4 regions of the Paenibacillus sp. 276b genome follow, and region 4 is predicted to be linked to each of the others. Evidence: predicted binding sites of a transcription regulator. Region 4 holds the regulator's gene; each other region holds the start of a gene.
The links. Region 4 encodes Rex, which represses fermentation and respiration genes when NADH is low (regulators of the CRP and FNR family bind a similar motif). Its sites were predicted from a motif close to TTGTGAAATATTTCACAA; they were not measured.

Region 1 (4,711 bases), on a different contig from region 4:
CCATCTCACTGACAATTGCCCGCGCGACGATATCACGTGGTGCCAGTTCAAGCTGTGCATGATACCGTTCCATGAAGCGCTCGCCTTTCACATTGCGCAAATAGGCTCCTTCGCCACGTACCGCCTCGGACACCAGGAAACGTGGTGCTCCCGGATAACAAAGGGAGGTCGGGTGAAATTGAATAAACTCCATGTCCCGGACAACTGCCCCGGCACGATAGGCCATCGCCACACCATCTGCTGTAGCCACTTCCGGATTAGTCGTATATCGATACAATTGTCCAGCTCCGCCAGAGCATAGTACGGTTGCCTCTGCCTTCACAAATACTTGTGAGCCGTCAGCCTTCTGAACCAGCGCACCTACACATTCTCCCTGCTCTGTAATCAGGTCAATGACAAAATGCTCATCCCACACTTCAATCCCCGGATGTTCATTCGCCTGTGCAGCCAGTGCACGCACAATCTCATATCCCGTTGCATCCCCATTGGCATGCAAAATACGGCGGTGGCTGTGCGCACCTTCCTGCGTCAACGCCAACTCGCCGTTCTCCAGATCAAACAAAGTACCCAGTCGAATCAGTTCTTTCACTCCGTCCGGGCCCTCGTTCACCAATGCTTCGACTGCTTCGGAGCGGCATAATCCCGCTCCTGCAACAAGTGTATCCTGCAAATGGTAGGCAGGTGAATCATCCTCAGCAATAACCGCAGCGATTCCTCCCTGCGCATACCGGGTGTTACTATCCAGTAACGACTTCTTCGTGATCATCAACACACTGCGTTGTTCACTCGCCTTGATCGCAGTAAACAAACCAGCAATGCCCGAACCAATAACCAGCACATCCGTCTCCACCATCGGCAGCGCGGACAGATCAAAATCCACTAAATATTGCGGTATCATGTTATTTCACCTGTCTTGGAGCAAGAGTAGCGCATGCTACTTCACCAGTAACATGCGCTCTAGTGATTCTCTGGCTTTGTCGGCAACCGCTGGCGGTACGTAAATTTGCGGCTTCATCGTTTCCAGACATTTAACCAGCTTTTTCAAGTTGTTGACCTTCATGTTCGGGCATACGAGGAACTTGGTAGCAAAGTGGAATTGTTTATCCGGGCTATCGAGACGCAGTTGGTATCCTGTACCATCCTCGGTACCTACGATAAATTCTTTAGCGGACGAATTCTTACAATATTCCAGAATGGCGGTTGTGCTACCTACGAAGTCACCCATCTCTACAACCTCAGGACGACATTCCGGGTGAACAACGAACTCGGCATTTGGATGCTTCGCTCTCATCTCAACCACGTCTTTGACCGTCAGCATATCATGGGTATTGCAGTAACCTTCCCAGATAATCATTTTCTTGTCTGTATGTTGTTGCACATAATGTCCCAGATTTTTATCCGGTACCCAGATGATTTCATCGGAATCAACAGATTGAATGACTCTGACAGCATTGGCCGATGTACAACAGATGTCGGTCTCTGCCTTGATCTCAGCTGAAGAATTGATGTACGTTACAACTTTGGCATTCGGGTGCTGTGCTTTCAATTTACGTAAGCCTTCAACGTTCACCATGTCTGCCATTGGGCAGCCTGCACGCTCGTCGGGGATGATAACCGTTTTGTTAGGGGCAAGAATTTTAGCGCTTTCACCCATAAAATGAACCCCGCAGAAAACGATAACATCCGCATCGGTTTGTGCCGCCTTCTGGGCCAGCAAAAACGAATCTCCCCGGAAATCAGCGACCTCCTGTACCTCGTCACGTTGATAATAATGGGCAAGAATAATGGCATTACGTTCCTTCTTCAACTCCATCAGCCGCTCGCGCAGCTCCCGGTTCATCTCAGCCTTGCGCTCTAAAGCCAGAGCTTCCACCTGTGATCCTCTCCTTATCGGGACAGCCTTATACGCTGTTTCATATGGCAAATCCAAGTCGTTATTTTCGCTTGAGAAACGAATCACAAGCGGTTTAACACCTAATGTACACAACGTTCACGACTCTGTCAATAAATGAAAACGCCCCAGAACAAGGGCATAACCGCCCATTTCCTACGTGGTTCGCCCTATAGCTCCCCGTTATCATTATCTATACAATTTAAAGGAATATATAAAAAAAGAGAGCCCGAAGGCTCTCTTTGTTCATCTGCCACTATAAACAGATGGTTGTTATAAATTAAGACGTTGGCTTCGTTCCACCATCATCCGGGTCATTGCTGTTTCCTTTGTCCAGATTCGGAGCTTCGTTAGGAATATCTCCGGCTGGTGGCTCAGGCGTTTCATCTTTGCCTTGGATACGGACGCGTACATCACCGATGTTGTCGATGATCGCCTCTCCGCTTTCGCTAGGCGTGCCTTCTCCATCATTGCTGTTCTCACTTTTTGGAGTCAGGGAACCTGTCTCAATCAATTCCTTGATCTGATCCATTTCCAATGTCTCCACTTCGAGCAATGTTTGTGCGATCAGATGCATCTCTTTCGAATGTTTTACGAGCAAGTCCTTACATTTCTCGTAACAATCGTTAATGAAGCGTTGCATTTCCTGATCAATCTCATATGCGATGGAATCCGAGTAATTCTGTTCATGACCAATATCACGGCCCAGGAATACCTGTCCCTGTGAACTTCCGAATTGCATAGGACCCAATTTCTCACTCATACCGTACTCCATAACCATACTTCGAACAATACCTGTCGCTTGCTGGAAGTCACTGTATGCGCCAGTACCAATTTCACCAATGAACAATTCTTCTGCAACACGGCCCCCAAGGAGTCCCGTTATTTTGTCCAACAGCTCCTGCTTGGTTACAAGCATACGATCTTCTTTTGGCAACATGATTACATATCCACCCGCGCGTCCACGCGGAATAATGGTAACTTTATGTACCATATCGGCATGTTCCAGGAAGTAACCTACAATGGTGTGACCTGCTTCGTGGTAAGCAATGATACGTTTCTCACGATCACTGATGACACGGCTTTTCTTCTCCGTACCTACGATAACACGGTCAATCGCCTCGTCTACCTCACGCATGGAAATATCTCTGCGATTACGACGTGCCGCAAGCAATGCCGCTTCATTCAAGAGATTTTCCAAATCTGCACCGGAGAATCCGGTAGTACGCTTCGCAATAATGTCCAGCTTCACATCTTTGGTGAGTGGTTTGTTGCGTGAGTGTACTTTCAGAACCGCTTCACGACCTCTCACGTCAGGGCGATCAACCGTGATTTGACGGTCAAAACGTCCTGGACGCAGCAAGGCAGGGTCCAGAATATCAGCACGGTTCGTTGCAGCAACGATGATAATACCTTCATTGGCTCCGAATCCGTCCATTTCAACAAGCAACTGGTTGAGTGTTTGTTCACGTTCGTCGTGACCACCACCAAGACCAGCACCACGCTGACGTCCTACAGCATCGATCTCATCGATAAAGATGATACATGGGGCGTTTTTCTTCGCATTTTCAAACAAGTCACGTACACGAGATGCACCGACACCGACAAACATTTCAACGAAGTCAGAACCGGAAATACTGAAGAATGGTACACCCGCTTCACCGGCAACAGCACGAGCGAGCAAGGTTTTACCTGTACCCGGAGGACCTACAAGCAATACGCCTTTAGGAATCCGCGCACCTACTGCTGCGAATTTACGAGGGTCCTTGAGGAAGTCCACGACTTCAACCAGTTCCTGTTTCTCTTCGTCAGCACCCGCAACATCTTCAAACGTAACCCGTTTCTTCTCTTCGTTATAGAGACGAGCACGGCTTTTACCAAAGTTCATTACTTTACCGCCGCCGCCTTGAGCCTGATTAAACAGGAAGAAGAACAGCAGGAACATAATGATCAAAGGAATAAAGGAAGTCAGCAACGTCAACCAGATGCTGTCACCTTTCATAGGTTCCTGATGATATTCAAAATTGTTCGTTTCGCTTGCAGCTACAAGCTCACTAATCGCCTCATCCGTAGGAGGAATATACGTTGAGAAATTTTCTGATTTGGCCCCGTCAGGTATCTTTCTGTATTGACCGGTCACGAGGTACGTCTGACCGTTGAATTGAACCGTCAATTCAGAGACGTTGTTGGCCTTGATTGCCGTGCGCAACTGATCATATCTAGGATTATCGGTGGCTTCGCCGCCATTGCTGACGAACTGGACTATCCCCACCACAACTAAAAAAAGAATCAAATAAAAACCAGAATTCCGGATGAACCGATTCATCCCCTACCTCCTCTCGAGACACTTTAATTATTTTAACATAGCCCGACATGGCTTCTCAACAGAAGCCACCAACAGATATGGGCTTGGAACTAGCTTAAGCATTAGTTGCTGTAAACTTCCGGTTTCAGAATCCCGATGTAAGGGAGGTTCCGGTACTTCTCGGCATAATCCAAACCATAGCCAACGATGAATGCGTCAGGAATGTCAAAGCCGGTGTAATGAGCTTCAAGTTCGACTTTGCGACCTGAAGGCTTGTCAAATAGCGTAACCACACGGACGGATTCAGCACCGCGGTTCTGCAAGAGTTCGATCAGATAACTGAGCGTGAGTCCACTATCAATAATGTCCTCTACAATCAGAACCTCGCGTCCCTCGACGGATTCATCCAGATCCTTAATGATTTTAACAACGCCTGATGATTTGGTGGAAGCGCCATAACTCGATACTGCCATGAAATCCATCTCAACAGGTACCGTAATGTTCTTAACCAAATC
Region 2 (4,711 bases), on a different contig from region 4:
GATCCTCCCGTGCAAAACCTCGCTCCACCCGCTCGGTATCTGGTGCCACCACCAGTGGATTGCTGCAGTAGACCATCAACGCCCGGATCGGCTGCTCCGCCTCCAGCAGTGCTTCGCCAATCCGGTTCATGTTCACCACGCGCGGCTCCGGGTTCTGTCGCAGCTCCGGACGCTCCAGCGCATCGCTATTCGTGCTCGCGTAGCTGTTGGTACGAATGGCACCACCGCCGCGCTTTAGCCACTGGCCTGTAATGGCAGGCAGACAGGCTACGCTGCGTACGTTCATGCCACCGTTGTCGTGATGCTGTAGGCCATTGCCGATATGAATATGAGCTGCCTGTGCATTGCCATACAGCTCAGCCAGCTTCACGATGTCCGCTTCCGGCACACCTGTAATACGCGAAACGCGCCCCGGGGTGTAGCTGCGGACATGATCACGCAGTGCCTCATGGCCGACGGTATATTTTTGCATAAAAGCCTCATCCGTCAGGCCCTGCTCGAACAGTACATGCATTAATCCGAGTGCCAATGCACTGTCTGTACCGGGGTAGAGTGGAATGAACCAGTCTCCCCATTGGGCGGTCCGATTGCGATGGACATCAATAACGACGATTTGGGCGCCCTTTTTGCGGGCTTTCTCGGCCAGAACAACCTGATGCATATTGGTGCTGACGATGTTGCCTCCCCACACCAGAATGACATCCGCATGCTCTGTATCCTCGGGCAAGGTTCCCCGGTTCGCACCCATCGTATATTTCCACCCGGTATTTCCCGCTGCATTACAGATGGTCTGTTCCAGCTTGCTCGCACCTAATGCATTGAAAAATCGACGATCCATGCCGTCCACACCAAGAATGCCCATGTTTCCATAGAAACTGTAGGGCAGGATGCTCTCCGGTCCGTAGGTATCTGCCAGCGAACTAAATTTCGCCGTAATCTCGCCGATGGCTTCGTCCCAACTGATTCGCTCGAACTGGCCTTCGCCCTTGGCTCCGATGCGTCGCATCGGATATTGCAGCCGCTCGGGGTGATACACCCGCTCCGTCATATTTCGGACTTTGTTACAGATGGCGCCTTTTGTAATCGGATGGTCCGGATTGCCCGCTACCTTCACGATCTTACCGTTCTCCTTATGAAGCAGCAGGCCGCAAGTATCCGGACAATCGAGCGGGCAAACCGCCGGGAATACGCCATTCTCCTGATCGATCATATACAAGTCCCTCCCCCTTCAAAGCTATCCTCATATCATATCTTCTTCCTGGTAATCGCGAAAAGAAAACAGTCTTTTTTTACCGCCACAACCGATCCAAATTTTTTTCAAAAAATCTTTTTTCCCTTTGATTCAATCTCGAAATTCAGGGGTAAATTAAAAATAAGGCATTAGGCTAGTGTTTCCCCACTTCCTCCTCATGCCATATCATGGACCACTCCCGAAATTCGCCATGAACAGGTTTCGTTCCCCCGAACCTTGTCATGGCGAATTTATTTTGCGTGGATATTTTTTTGCAAAAAAAAACGATTCTTTTCCCGCCCATCACAGCAGACAGCCATGACTTGAACGAGATCAGAATCGCCTCCTGTTTACTTTGCATTCGTCTTTCCACTCGTTCTCGCACTCGCACCACGGTTACACCGCTAACTCGGTTACTGTCCAAAATGCCGCTACGCCTGCTTGCTCCACATCGGTCTGGCTTCCGACTCCACAGGCTGGGCCGCCGCCATGGCCATCTCAGGCTTCACTTCCGGCTCATGCTTGCGCAGGTACACCATCCAGTAAGCAGCTGCAACAAACAGCGCCCCTCCCGTCAGGTTGCCAAGCCATACCGGAATGAAATTCATGACGTATTGTCCCCACGAATAATGCCCTTCAAAGATCGCAGCAGGAATCAGGAACATGTTGGCGACAACGTGCTGGAATCCAATAGCTACAAAGGCCATCGTTGGGAACCATATGCCCAATACTTTTCCACTCATCGTATCCGATGCATAAGACAACCAAACCGCGAGAGCTACCAGCCAGTTACACCCGATCCCGGATATAAAAGCCTGAAGGAAGCTGTCGTCCAGCTTGTGTCCAGCCATATCCACCACTTTGGTCAAATAAGCTCCCTCTGCCGTCAGACCAAGCACATGCCCAAACGCATAGGCCACAAAGATCGCCCCAAGGAAATTACCTATCGTTACTAAGGTGAGATTCTTCAACATGTTGCCTGCGGACAGTTTACGTGCAATCGTCGCGAGTGGAACAGCCATCATATTGCCTGTCAGCAGTTCCCCGCCGCCAATCAGCACCAATATTAAACCTACCGGGAACACTGCTGCGCCAATCAGATTTACCAAGCTGCCCCACTCGGCCGGAGCAGAGGCAATGACCCGAATATCCAGCAGAAATCCGAGCGCAATAAAAGCGCCTGCCAGAAAACTGAGTATCAATACGGAGGACACCGGATTTTGGACTTTCTTCATCCCCGTATGCGCCGTATATTGTGCAACCTCAAGAGGTGTTTTTGCTGCCATAACGATCCTCTCCTTCACAGTTCATGAACATCATAATTCAACCTGTTTTGTTGATATGTTCATTGTATCGCGAAGATTTCAAGAGGTTTGTTACTTTTATCACAAAGTCTGAAAACTACATTTTAATATTTCCGTTGTGTCTTGCTTGATATCCAGAAAAAACAAAAAAGAACTACCGCAGAATGACTGCGGCAGTTCTCAGATATTTATGGTTATACCATCGCTGGTGTTTTTACTTCTACTGGTGGCAACGCCTGAAGACCCGCCGAGTTCAGGAAGTTCCATGGTTTGTTGTAATGTGGCTGGAAGAAGAAGTCGATGAAGGCCAGCTCATCTACCGTCATGTTGTTCTGGATGCAGACAGAGATCGTATTGATCGACTGTGTCAGATCAGCTTGTGACATGACCTGCGCACCAACAATGCGGCGTGTAGCCTGTTCATAGATTACTTTGAGCAGCAGCTTCTCTGCCGTTGGCATGAACTCTGGACGGTAAGCATCTTCAAGCGTTACAGCTTCAACGACCAGACCCTCATCCGCAGCAGATGCTTCCGTCAAGCCTGTACCTGCAATATTTTGCTCATAAATTTTAATACCTGATGTGCCTTGTGTACCCATATAACGTGTCGTAGGACGAACAAGATTCCTTGCTACGAGTGTACCCATCCGCACTGCGTTGGTTGCCAGTGGAATGTACGCTGCCTTGCCAGTTGGGTTGTAATGAATTGCACAGCTGTCTCCAGCAGCGAAGACGTCTTTTTGGCTGGTTTGCATATATTTATCCACGATGATTGCACCGTTCGGCAGCATATCCACTTGGCCTTTGAGCAGCTCGGTATTTGGACGGAAACCAATGCACAGAATAACGAGGTCTGTATCGAACTCTCCTTTGGATGTAATGACCTTGTTCACTTTGCCATTCTCTCCGGTAAACTTCTGAACAGTTTGGCCCAGCGCCAGCTTGATGCCGTGTCCAGTCAACGTTTCTTCAATAGCATCCGTGAACTCGGGGTCGAGATATTTGTTCAAGATCCGGTCCACACTATCGATCAGTGTAACTTCCTTGCCGTTCATTTGGAAAGCCTCCACCAGCTCAATGCCGATATATCCGGCTCCTACCACAGTAATACGTTTGGCATGCTTGGCTTTCTCAATAATCGTGTTGGAATGGTTGTAGTTTTTGCAAAGTAAAATGTTGTCCATCTCGATGCCTTCCAGCTTCGGTACGACAGGCCATGAACCCGTGGTCACGATCAGCTTGTCGAAGGTATCTTCGAATTCTTCCCCTGTTTTCAAGTTTTTAGCCTGAAGTTTGTGACCCGCAGCATCTACTGACGTCACTTCATGAAGCATTTTGGTAACGACACCGAGCTCGGCCAGTTGGTTTGGCGAAGAATAGAACAATCCGTCTGGATCTTTCACCACGCCACCTACATAAAGCGCAATGCCACATGATAAGAAGGAGATGTTGTCATTGCGCTCATACACTGTAATGGTAGCATCCGGGTACAATTTGGCGGTGTTAACGATGGCTGCGGTTCCTGCATGTGTACATCCGATAACTGCGATTTTCATGATAAGGTTCCCCCTTGGAGTATATAAATAAAAAATTGAATTTAACGTCATTGTGGTTGTGAAATATTTCACTTATAAATGAATACTGCTTATGTGATTTATTTCACTTTGTACACTTATTATAATGTGATATTTTTCACATTGCAAGGGGTTAATCAAAATAAATTTTTCGGATGTGGTTTATTTACGATCAAGCGAGTCATCGACTCAATCTCCATTGACTTCAGTTTTCCCTGCTTATGGCTGGTTTATGCTCAAAATAAGCGTAATAACTACTGAGGAGACACTTATATGAAGAGGATATTTGCACTAAAAAATTGTATCAAAAAAAGCCTATCCTCCAATCTGGAGGCAGGCTTCTTCGTTTATTTTATACGCCAAGCAGCTTTTCAATCTCTGCAGTCATGGCTTCAGGGGATTCTTTTGGTTCAACACGCCCTACAACTTCACCCTCACGATTCACGAGGAATTTGGTGAAATTCCATTGGATGTTATTGTCTTCGCCAACACCAGGTTGCTGCTCACGCAGATACTTGAACAATGGATGCGCATCTTCACCATTTACATCGACCTTGGCAAACACCGGGAAATTAACGCCATAGTTGATTTGGCAGAATGAT
Region 3 (4,711 bases), on a different contig from region 4:
ATCTTCATGACTTGCAAGATCCTTCTTCCACGCTGCCAACCATTCTTCTTCCTGTTCATGCTCGAATGTACGCCTTGGCGGAGCAGGCGTGAAGTAGGAGGTATCCACTGCATTGGGAATGAGCACAACCTGACCGGCATCGGCAAACGTACAAGCAGCACGGCAAAAGGTCTGAAAATGTGAATCGACCGACACGATGCGTACAAGTCCATCCAGTGCCAGCTGAATATGCTCAGCGACTTGCTGCTTGGTTTCGAGCGGCAGCGCGGGACGATCCCAGTTAATACCGTGGCAGATGCCGAGACTGCCCGGCTTGTAGGCAATGGGCTGCCACAGGCAGCTTGCATAGATCACAGGTCCTCGTGCTGCGGCAGCCATTCGGGCAAAAGCTTCGGGCACATCATTCATATCGTAGGCATATCCGTATACATCAATCTGTTCCGTACGGGTCTGAAAAGCTTCAAAATAGGACAGTTGATGAACCTCGGGGATGTGTCCCAATCCGCGGATTACACTGCATAAATCCAGGACGTAACGCTCCAGACCGCCCCCGAACACCCGGCTGAATTCCCGGTTATATCCATCGGTGAAGCTGTGTGTCAATATGCTGACCACGCCCATTTCACTGCTCCTCCTTCCACGGAATCAGTCGGGGCTCCGGATCAAGAATCGATTCATAGTGCTCCAGGCTGCCCCACTCGCCGTGTGGATCAATTCGTTTATAACGCAAATATTTCCGAACCCGATCCTCCAGACTTCCGGCCCAGCCCAGATGCTGGACTTTCAATTCTGTGCTGATTCCAGGCAATACAGTGCAGGGCAAGGGAAGACGAGGCACATGATGATTTTGCTGCGGATAAAAGTAAGGATAACCTGGCATATAACGGACCAGGGAAGCGGTATGACGTCGGTGAAGCCCCCAAAGGTCATCTTCCCGATAGTGGGTTCGTCCGCCCCACATATCGTAGAAGCGGAAAGCGATCCAGTCCGCGTGGTCCTGGTTAATCAGAGCGCGTATCGCTTTCTTCGCTTCCGTGCTGTATAGCTCATCGGCATCAACCGAGAGCAGCCAATCCGGGGAGGTACCTGCCGCTGCTTGCCATAGAGCGTTGCGTAATCGCCATTCCTCCGCAAATAATGGCTTTTCCAGCACTTCCAGACGAACGACCTTTGGATAGGCTCTGCATATATCGGGTGTTCCATCAGTGCTGGCATCGTCCACAATGACGATCTCATCTACGAATTCACTCAGATCGTCCAGCACTTCCTCCAGATATCGCCCGCGCTCGTTACGTACCTGAAGCATGGCGGTCAGTTTATTGCCCTGACTTTTACGAACCCGACGAACGGAAAACGGCTCTCTGAATAGGCCTGTGTCCTGGCGTTTTACAGCATCCTGCTGATCCCCTTGCCCCTCTGGGTCAGCATGCAGCGATTCCAGCGTTTCCGTTGGAGTATGAGTTGTTTCGGATCGTATATCCTTATGCACCATCGGTCCATTCACATGTTGTCTGCGCTTCTTCGGGTCCAGCATCATGGCACCTCCCCCAGCAATTGCTGGACGGCTTGATCCAACAGCTCCATCTCGACGATTCGTGCAAGAGCATCTTCATCCTCCAGTGCCGTCTCCAGAAATTGTCTCACCGCCCCGTGACGTTCTCCGCGCAGAGCCAGAGCTAGACCCGATAGCTGCCGATAATCCTGTCGGCTGGGGCTATCCTGAATATCCACTGCATGCACCAAATCTAATGCATCTTCCACACGTCCAGTCTCCTGATAGATACGAAATTTCCAATGCCGCGCCGTTTCGCCTCCGAGTTCATCCAAAATGTGCAATGCATTTCCATAGTCATCATTCAGACGCAGCAGTTCTGCCCGGACAAGCTGTTCCTCCCCGGCCTCAAGCCAGCGACAGAGTTGTTCATAATGGTGCCGTTCCTGCTCGTTACCTGCGCTGATTCCATACACCTGCAACGCATTCTCGATTTCCCCGGCCCTTGCATGAATGGCGGAGAGGAATCGATAGTGGGAGCTTACACAATCATTGCGCCCGTTTAATACCGCGTGAGAGAAGGCTTCCTTGAGTGAAGTGGCCGCTCTGGAATCCTCTAGCACATATTCATAGGCTGCCAGCAAAAAGGAAATCGTCTCATGCGCTCCTGCTTTGGAACGAAGCTGACGATAGAAGTCGGCCCGCACACTGCATTGCAGCTGGGTGACCGTATCCTGAACACCCGAGAGCGTCTGTCGCAGCGCATGCAGGAATAGCAGTTCATAGTCCCGGAGAGGGACCTCGAGGTCATCCTTTTGCATGACACCAGCAGGAGAGGTATCCTCTCCATTCAGCCAGATGGCGCGTACGCCCTGGAATACCAGCTTCATATAGCGTGTTTCTGAAGTCGTGCCCACCAGATCGGCGATACCGACCAGTCTTGAAATGCAGCTCTCCCATAAGGGAGACTCCGCTTCTTCACCAACTGGCTCGGGAAGAAGTACAATACAGAGCCCCGGATGGAGCGAGGCTGTGGCGGTCAGCCAGTAGGGATGCGCAACCACAGCAACCGTACGGGGCTCCTGCAGCAATTGTTCTGCTTCGGGAAGCGTGATGACGGTGATATTCGCAGGCATTTCCTCGGAGCGCTCCAGGCTACTGACATAGTAGACAAGCCCTTCCGCAACCATCAGAGCAGCGATGTCTGGATAGGGAAAAGCAGACCATCCTCCCTTCCGGGGGAAAAGGACATAACGAAAGGCAGGCAGGGCCGTACTTAACTCTTCTGCATCTACCCCTTGATGAGGCTCCGGGTCTGGGATCGGAGACAGCTCTTCCATCGATGAATCACCTCACTTGATTTGCATTTTTGTCCGTTCATGGATTGAAGCAGCACCATCTGATAAACATCGGATTGGCGCTGCTTTGAATGATATCAATGAATCCAATAATTCAATATGTAATGCCTTTTTTGCCCGGCGTATTTTATGCCTGAGACTAACATATGGGCGTTCCGTCCTAAACATGAGCATCTTCCGTGAATAGACGAAGCTGGCAAGCTCTAACATTAGGCTTGTTTTTTTCTATTGTGTGACCATCATCACTTTTTTTTGCTGTCATGGCAGGGTTTGTGATAATTGTCACATGTATAAAATAGTCTATCTGGCACAATACGTTCATCAATACGTGTTTGGCTGACAGAAACTGAAGAAGGGGCTTCAATGCCAAATACGAAAACTGCGATATGAACAGAAAGAAGGGGTAACGGTATGGATCCGATCATGTTATCGCGTATCCAATATGCGCTCACAACGATTTTCCATTTCTTTTTTGTACCGCTGTCCATTGGTCTTGTACTGCTGGTAGCAATTATGGAGACGTTGTACGTAGTAAAGGGTAAGGAAGTTTACAAAACGATGGCCAAATTTTGGGGCAAACTGTTCCTGATTAACTTTGCCGTCGGTGTGGTCACAGGTATCTTTCAGGAATTCCAGTTCGGCATGAACTGGTCCGAGTATTCCCGGTTTGTCGGGGATGTGTTCGGTGCGCCACTGGCGATTGAAGCCTTGCTGGCGTTTTTTATGGAGTCTACCTTTATTGGGCTTTGGATTTTCGGATGGGATCGCTTGTCCAAGAAAGTGCATCTGGCCTGCATTTGGCTGGTATTCATCGGTACATTCTTGTCCGCGCTGTGGATTCTGGCAGCCAACTCATTCATGCAGCATCCGGTTGGCTTCGAGATTAACAACGGCCGCGCCGAGATGAATGATTTCTTTGCACTGATTACGAATGGTCAGCTACTAGTGGAGTTCCCACATACGATCTTTGGCGCATTAATGACAGGTGCTTTTGTGGTAACTGGGATTAGTGCTTACAAGTTGATGAAGAAGCAGGATGTGGAGATCTTCCGCAAATCGTTCAACATTGCCATCATAATTGGTCTGGTTTCCTCGCTGGGGGTTGCCTTCTCGGGTCACTTCCAGGCGCAATATCTGGTGGAGACGCAGCCTATGAAAATGGCGGCCAGTGAAGGAACATGGACGACGACGGAAGATCCGGCACCATGGACGGTGGTAGCCTTTGTTGATCCGGACAAACAGGAAAATTCCGGCGAGATCAAAATCCCTGGATTGCTCAGTTATCTGTCCTATAGCAAGTTCTCTGGCAGTGTCAAAGGCATGAAGGAGCTGCAAGCGGAGTATGAGCAAACGTATGGACCAGGGGACTATATTCCACCGGTACGGACGACGTTCTGGAGCTTCCGCATCATGATTGCTGCGGGCGGATTGATGATTTTGCTAGCGATCTACGGTACATTCCTGGCGATGCGCCGCAAATTAGAGGGAGCAGGCAAATGGTTTATGCGCTTGATGGTGTTTGCCATCTCTCTGCCGTTTATCGCCAATACATCGGGATGGATTATGACTGAGGTAGGAAGGCAGCCGTGGACGGTATTCGGTTATATGACGACGGAAGCCGGGGTATCCCCGAACGTAAGCGCAGGTCAGATTTTGTTTTCCACCATCGCATTTACAGTCACTTATGCAATCCTGGGAGCGGTGATGGTCTATCTGTTCGTTCGTGAAATCAAGGCAGGGCCATATGCAGTCGAAAAGCCGGAGGAGCATGATGAATCGGCCGATCCGTTCGGCGTGGATGGGGGTTATTCTGTTGTCACTAAGTGAATTGTGGTTTTTGCTGATTGCCGTCTTGTTTGTT
Region 4 (4,711 bases):
GATCTCCCCACCGGGAACTTCAGAGCTGAACCGATTTCGAATCTGAGCCTCATTCATGCCGTTCTTTAACAGTTCCCCGTGTACTGCTTTGGTTCCCGTCACAGGTTTGTTATTCTCATCAAACTTGATCCACACCATGACATCCTGGTTATCCTTATTTTTGCCGATCAGGGTCCAGTATATGTTGTCTCCGCCGTCTTTCTGCCCCCAGACATACTTACGCAGCTCTTCGTGGGACGTAATCCCCAGCTGTTCCTGGGCCGCCTGTATGGCCAACGCCTCTTCCTTGCGCTGATCCTGGGTAACATAGACATAATAACGCTGAAGTCCAAACAGAATCAGAACCAGGAGCAGCAGCGAAATCCATATCCACTTCTTTTTTTTCTTCAAAAGCCGAACTTCCTTTCCCTATGACGATGCTGTCCTTGTAATTAACGGGCAAGCAAACTGTCAAATGCCAGCTGAGACTCACGCAGAATGCGCTCTTCATCCATCGTAAGACATTCGCCATGTTTAACCACTTGTTTACCATCCACCCACACATGCTCCACATCTTTGGCCGATGCCGAGTAGACCGTATGGGAAATCAGATCCGTATGCGGATAGAAATGGGCCTGTTCGATGTTCAACGCGATGAAGTCAGCCTTCATGCCAACTTGCAGAGCGCCTGTATTGTTCAGGAATATGGATTTAGCACCATATGAAGTTCCAAGCAGAAGCGCTTCCCCTGCCGGCACTGCAGTAGGGTCACCGGACACACCTTTGTGAATCAACGCAGCCAATCTCATCTCTTCAAACATATCCAGGTTATTGTTACTTGCTGGTCCGTCTGTTCCCAGAGACACAGTCACGCCTGCTTTCAACAGATCAGGCACACGCGCAACACCCGAAGCCAATTTCAGGTTACTGCCTGGATTGTGGGAAACTGCTACATCATGCTTTGCGAGAATCTCGATCTCTTCATCATTCAGATGTACCGCATGTGCAACCAGAGATGGACGGGAGAAAAATCCTAGCTTCTCCAGATGTGCGACTGGACGCAGTCCGTAATCAGCCACGTTCTGTTCCACTTCGCGAAGCGTTTCAGACATATGCGTATGCAAAGGCAGATTCAGATCATGAGCAACCTGTACCAGCTTCTCTATGTAATCCGGAGGGCAAGTGTAAGGGGCGTGCGGAGAGATTACGGTTGTAATTCTTCCGTCTGCTTGTCCATTCCATTGACGGGCAAATGCTGCGGACTCTTCGAGCTTGCGCAGTTGTTCTTCTTCTGAGCAAAGCCCGATTACCCCACGTGCCAGAGCAGCCCGAACGCCGGATTGTTCCACCACTTTCGCAACCTGATCCATATGATCATACATATCTAGGAACGCTGTTGTTCCACCCTTCAACATTTCAAGCACGGAAAGTGATGTGCCCCAATATACGTCTTCAGACGTCATTTTGGCTTCCATTGGCCACATTTTCTCCTGCAACCATACTTGTAACGCCAGATCGTCTCCATGGCCTCTGAGGAGCGACATGGCCGCGTGACCATGCGTATTGATCAGACCCGGCAAGAAGAACAGTCCTTTTCCGTCCACCTTTGTCAGGCTTTCGTCTCCTTCCGGCAATGTCTCACCAATATGCACAATCTTGTCATTCTCAACAACCATAAAACCTTGAACCACGTTCCAATTCGTACCTTCACTCACGGCAAATTTGCCGTTGTGAATTACCCATCTATTTGTCGTCATCTTCCTCGTCGTCCTTTCCATTCTCCAAGTAATAAGCCAGGCTAAGTAGATCCGTCGTAAAATCAGCATGATGAATGCGAATATGCGGCGGGGTCTTCAGGATCGTTGGCGCAAAGTTCAGAATCGCTTCAATTCCTGACTCAATCAGCTGATCTGCAACATTTTGGGCTTCCGTATCCGGAACCGTGATAATACCTATACGAATGTTATCTTTTTTGACCGAATCTGTTAATTCATTCATCGGTTGTACCGTCAAACTGTTGATTTGACTCCCAATTTTCGGACCGTAGGCATCAAATACAGCGACGATCTTCATGTTGTCTTTGAGATAGGCATTGTAATTGGACAAGGCATGTCCCAAATTACCTGCTCCGACAAGAGCTACATTGATCTGCTGGTCTATTTTTAAAATATGGCGGATTTTCTCAATGAGATATGAAACGTCATATCCAATCCCTTTACGACCAAAGTCACCAAAGTAAGCCAAGTCTTTACGAATCTGGGCAGGATTCAAATCCAGCCTCAGTCCAAGTTCTTGTGAAGAAACCGTATTGACTTCCCGCTGATGCAGTTCATTCAAATAACGCAAGTAAACAGGTAATCTACGCACCACGGCTTCCGAAATTTTATCTGATTTCATTCATTGCTCCCCCTTACCAAGGCCACGATAGATAGATGAAAAGATGAGCACCCTGTCTAAAACGATGCAAAATGATTACTGAATTAAACAGGATGCTCCTTGTTATATAATGGATAATTGCTTTAATCGCTTTACTCGCATATCCATGAAACGAATACATGATATTACTCAATTTTACCGCCAATCACTGGCGCCTTGCAATAATGGAAGCTACAGAGCGTATCTGTTATTGTTGCTCTTCGGTTGGTCTCTCGAGCCATTCCGAAATGCGTGGAACCATCTGCTCTGTAAGCATGTGCTCCATTTTGGGACCAGGTAATGAATATAAAAAGTACTTGCCATAATACGCTTCAATAACGCGTGTATCGTATACAATCACAATGCCTCTGTCTTTGCCTGTACGAACCAGTCTGCCAAATCCCTGTTTGAAACGGATGACGGCTTGTGGCACGGATAGCTTCATAAACGGGTTTTTCTTCTGCTGCTGCAAAAGCTCGCTCTTCGCTTCCACTAATGGATGATTCGGTGGCTGGAACGGCAGTCTGACAATTGCAAGGCAGGTCAGAGCCTCTCCCGGAATGTCCACGCCTTCCCAAAAGCTGCTTGTGCCAAGTAGCACCGTTGCTTTAGCATCTTGGAACCGACGTGTAAGCTTGGAACGGCTGCCGCTGTCCACCCCTTGCCCAAGCAAAGAGATATCGTTGCCTGACAAGGCCTCCTTAAGCGGGTCATAGACCTGTCGCAGCATGCGGTAGGAGGTAAACAACACCATCATGCGTCCACGAGTCGCAATAGCCGTTTCCGCGAGCGAGTGCACGAGCATATCCACAAAGTGTGCATCGCCTACACTGCCCTTCACGCTTGGGAAATCACGCGGAATGACAAGCAGCGCTTGTTCTCGATAATTGAACGGTGAAGGTAGCATCGACGTTAACAGACGGTTATTGTCGGCAGCTTCCTGCAAACCCAGCTGTTCGATCATGAATTGAAATGACTTGTCAACGGAGAGCGTAGCCGATGTAAGCACAACGCTTTTCTTTTTATCAAAGAACATATCCTTCAATTGTGCACTGACATCGACAGGAACAGCATAGAGTTGCAGTGATTTACTGCGGAACTGGCCGCTGGCCTCCATCCAGTACACGGTATTGGCATCATCCATCCGCATGAAGAAACGCAGATTATCCTTAATCGTTGCCAAATCCTTGAGCAGACCTGAGATATCCGTAATCAGACTATCGGACTGATAATCGTCCTGATCTTCTTTCACTTCAAGCAGCAGCTTGTCGCCTTTACGAATCAAATCGCCTAGGGTGACATAAATTTGGTTTTCAGCGTCCTGCAATTCCTGCCATTTGGCTGGTTTTTGTGAAGACTTCAGTCTAAGTGAGAATTGTCCTGTCTCGCCTGGAGAAGCATCGCTGCGTTCAGGCAGCAGTCCGAACAAGGCATCGCTTAGTCGATCCCACATCTCTTTAACTTCGACAGCAAGCGGGAACATCTGATCAATCATGGAGCCCCACTGTACCGAATTTTCATGACCCGACAATTGAGAACGCAGCATCGGCAGTTGGCCATTTCGGCTATCTTTAAACAGTCGGGTCAGTGTATGAACCAACGTGAAATATTTCATATGAAGACCAAGGTGCTTACCTGCTACGTCCTCCAGATGATGTGCTTCATCGATGACGAGACTTTCGTAGGCTGGCAGCAGCTGATGTGCTGCTTTGACATCCGTAAACAATTTCGAATGATTCGTAATGACGATATCGGAAAGCCCGGCTTCATGTTTGGCCCGGTGATAGAAACATTTGCGGAACCAAGGACAGGAACGTCCAAGACAGGACTCAGACTCACTCTGTACCGTCTCCCAGAAGTCTCCTCCGCGCCCGCTTAGATTAAGCTCCTCGTCGTCTCCAGTCTCCGTCTGAGTAAGCCAGACAATCATCTGAGCCGCTGTAAAATAATCCTCTTTCGGTGTAGCAAATTCACGTTTATTGATTTTATGCTCAAACTTACGCAGACACAGATAGTGCCCACGTCCTTTGAACACCGCTGCCTTGAACGGGAACGGAACCACTTGGGTCAGCATAGGAATATCCCGCTCTCTCAATTGCTCCTGCAGGTTGATGGTATGTGTGCTGACCATCACTTTCTGTTCCTGTTTTACACTTTCATAGATGGCAGGCAGCAAATAACCAAGTGATTTGCCCGTACCTGTCCCAGCTTCGATTAAGAGATGTTTCTCCTCATCCAAAGCTTGTCGTACACTGCTGAACATTTGAGTTTGCGCCTCACGCTCCTCATAATGGTCCAGCGTCTCCTTCAGGTTATC

Region 1: nadA (quinolinate synthase NadA) is a predicted target of Rex. The motif match lies at 1,945-1,962, and genes of this name have one in related genera.
Region 2: BLV50_RS16815 (formate/nitrite transporter family protein) is a predicted target of Rex. The motif match lies at 2,605-2,622, and genes of this name have one in related genera.
Region 3: BLV50_RS17515 (cytochrome ubiquinol oxidase subunit I) is a predicted target of Rex. The motif match lies at 3,121-3,138, and genes of this name have one in related genera.

Annotation. Positions count from the first base shown of each region.
Region 1 covers NZ_FNRR01000013.1:46,436-51,146, reverse strand. Annotated here, with positions in the region: gene nadB (L-aspartate oxidase) at 1-898, opposite strand, end outside; gene nadA (quinolinate synthase NadA) at 935-1,873, opposite strand; gene ftsH (ATP-dependent zinc metalloprotease FtsH) at 2,172-4,217, opposite strand; gene hpt (hypoxanthine phosphoribosyltransferase) at 4,319-4,711, opposite strand, start outside.
Region 2 covers NZ_FNRR01000003.1:163,179-167,889, forward strand. Annotated here, with positions in the region: gene BLV50_RS16805 (molybdopterin-containing oxidoreductase family protein) at 1-1,210, opposite strand, end outside; gene BLV50_RS16810 (hypothetical protein) at 1,386-1,655, opposite strand; gene BLV50_RS16815 (formate/nitrite transporter family protein) at 1,663-2,517, opposite strand; gene BLV50_RS16820 (FAD-dependent oxidoreductase) at 2,730-4,091, opposite strand; gene BLV50_RS16825 (glutathione peroxidase) at 4,462-4,711, opposite strand, start outside.
Region 3 covers NZ_FNRR01000003.1:338,312-343,022, reverse strand. Annotated here, with positions in the region: gene BLV50_RS17530 (glycosyltransferase family 4 protein) at 1-621, opposite strand, end outside; gene BLV50_RS17525 (glycosyltransferase) at 623-1,534, opposite strand; gene BLV50_RS17520 (hypothetical protein) at 1,534-2,832, opposite strand; gene BLV50_RS17515 (cytochrome ubiquinol oxidase subunit I) at 3,262-4,677, shown strand; gene cydB (cytochrome d ubiquinol oxidase subunit II) at 4,661-4,711, shown strand, end outside.
Region 4 covers NZ_FNRR01000001.1:2,457,495-2,462,205, forward strand. Annotated here, with positions in the region: gene BLV50_RS10475 (cell wall elongation regulator TseB-like domain-containing protein) at 1-390, opposite strand, end outside; gene BLV50_RS10480 (amidohydrolase) at 432-1,736, opposite strand; gene BLV50_RS10485 (redox-sensing transcriptional repressor Rex) at 1,723-2,376, opposite strand; gene dinG (ATP-dependent DNA helicase DinG) at 2,603-4,711, opposite strand, start outside.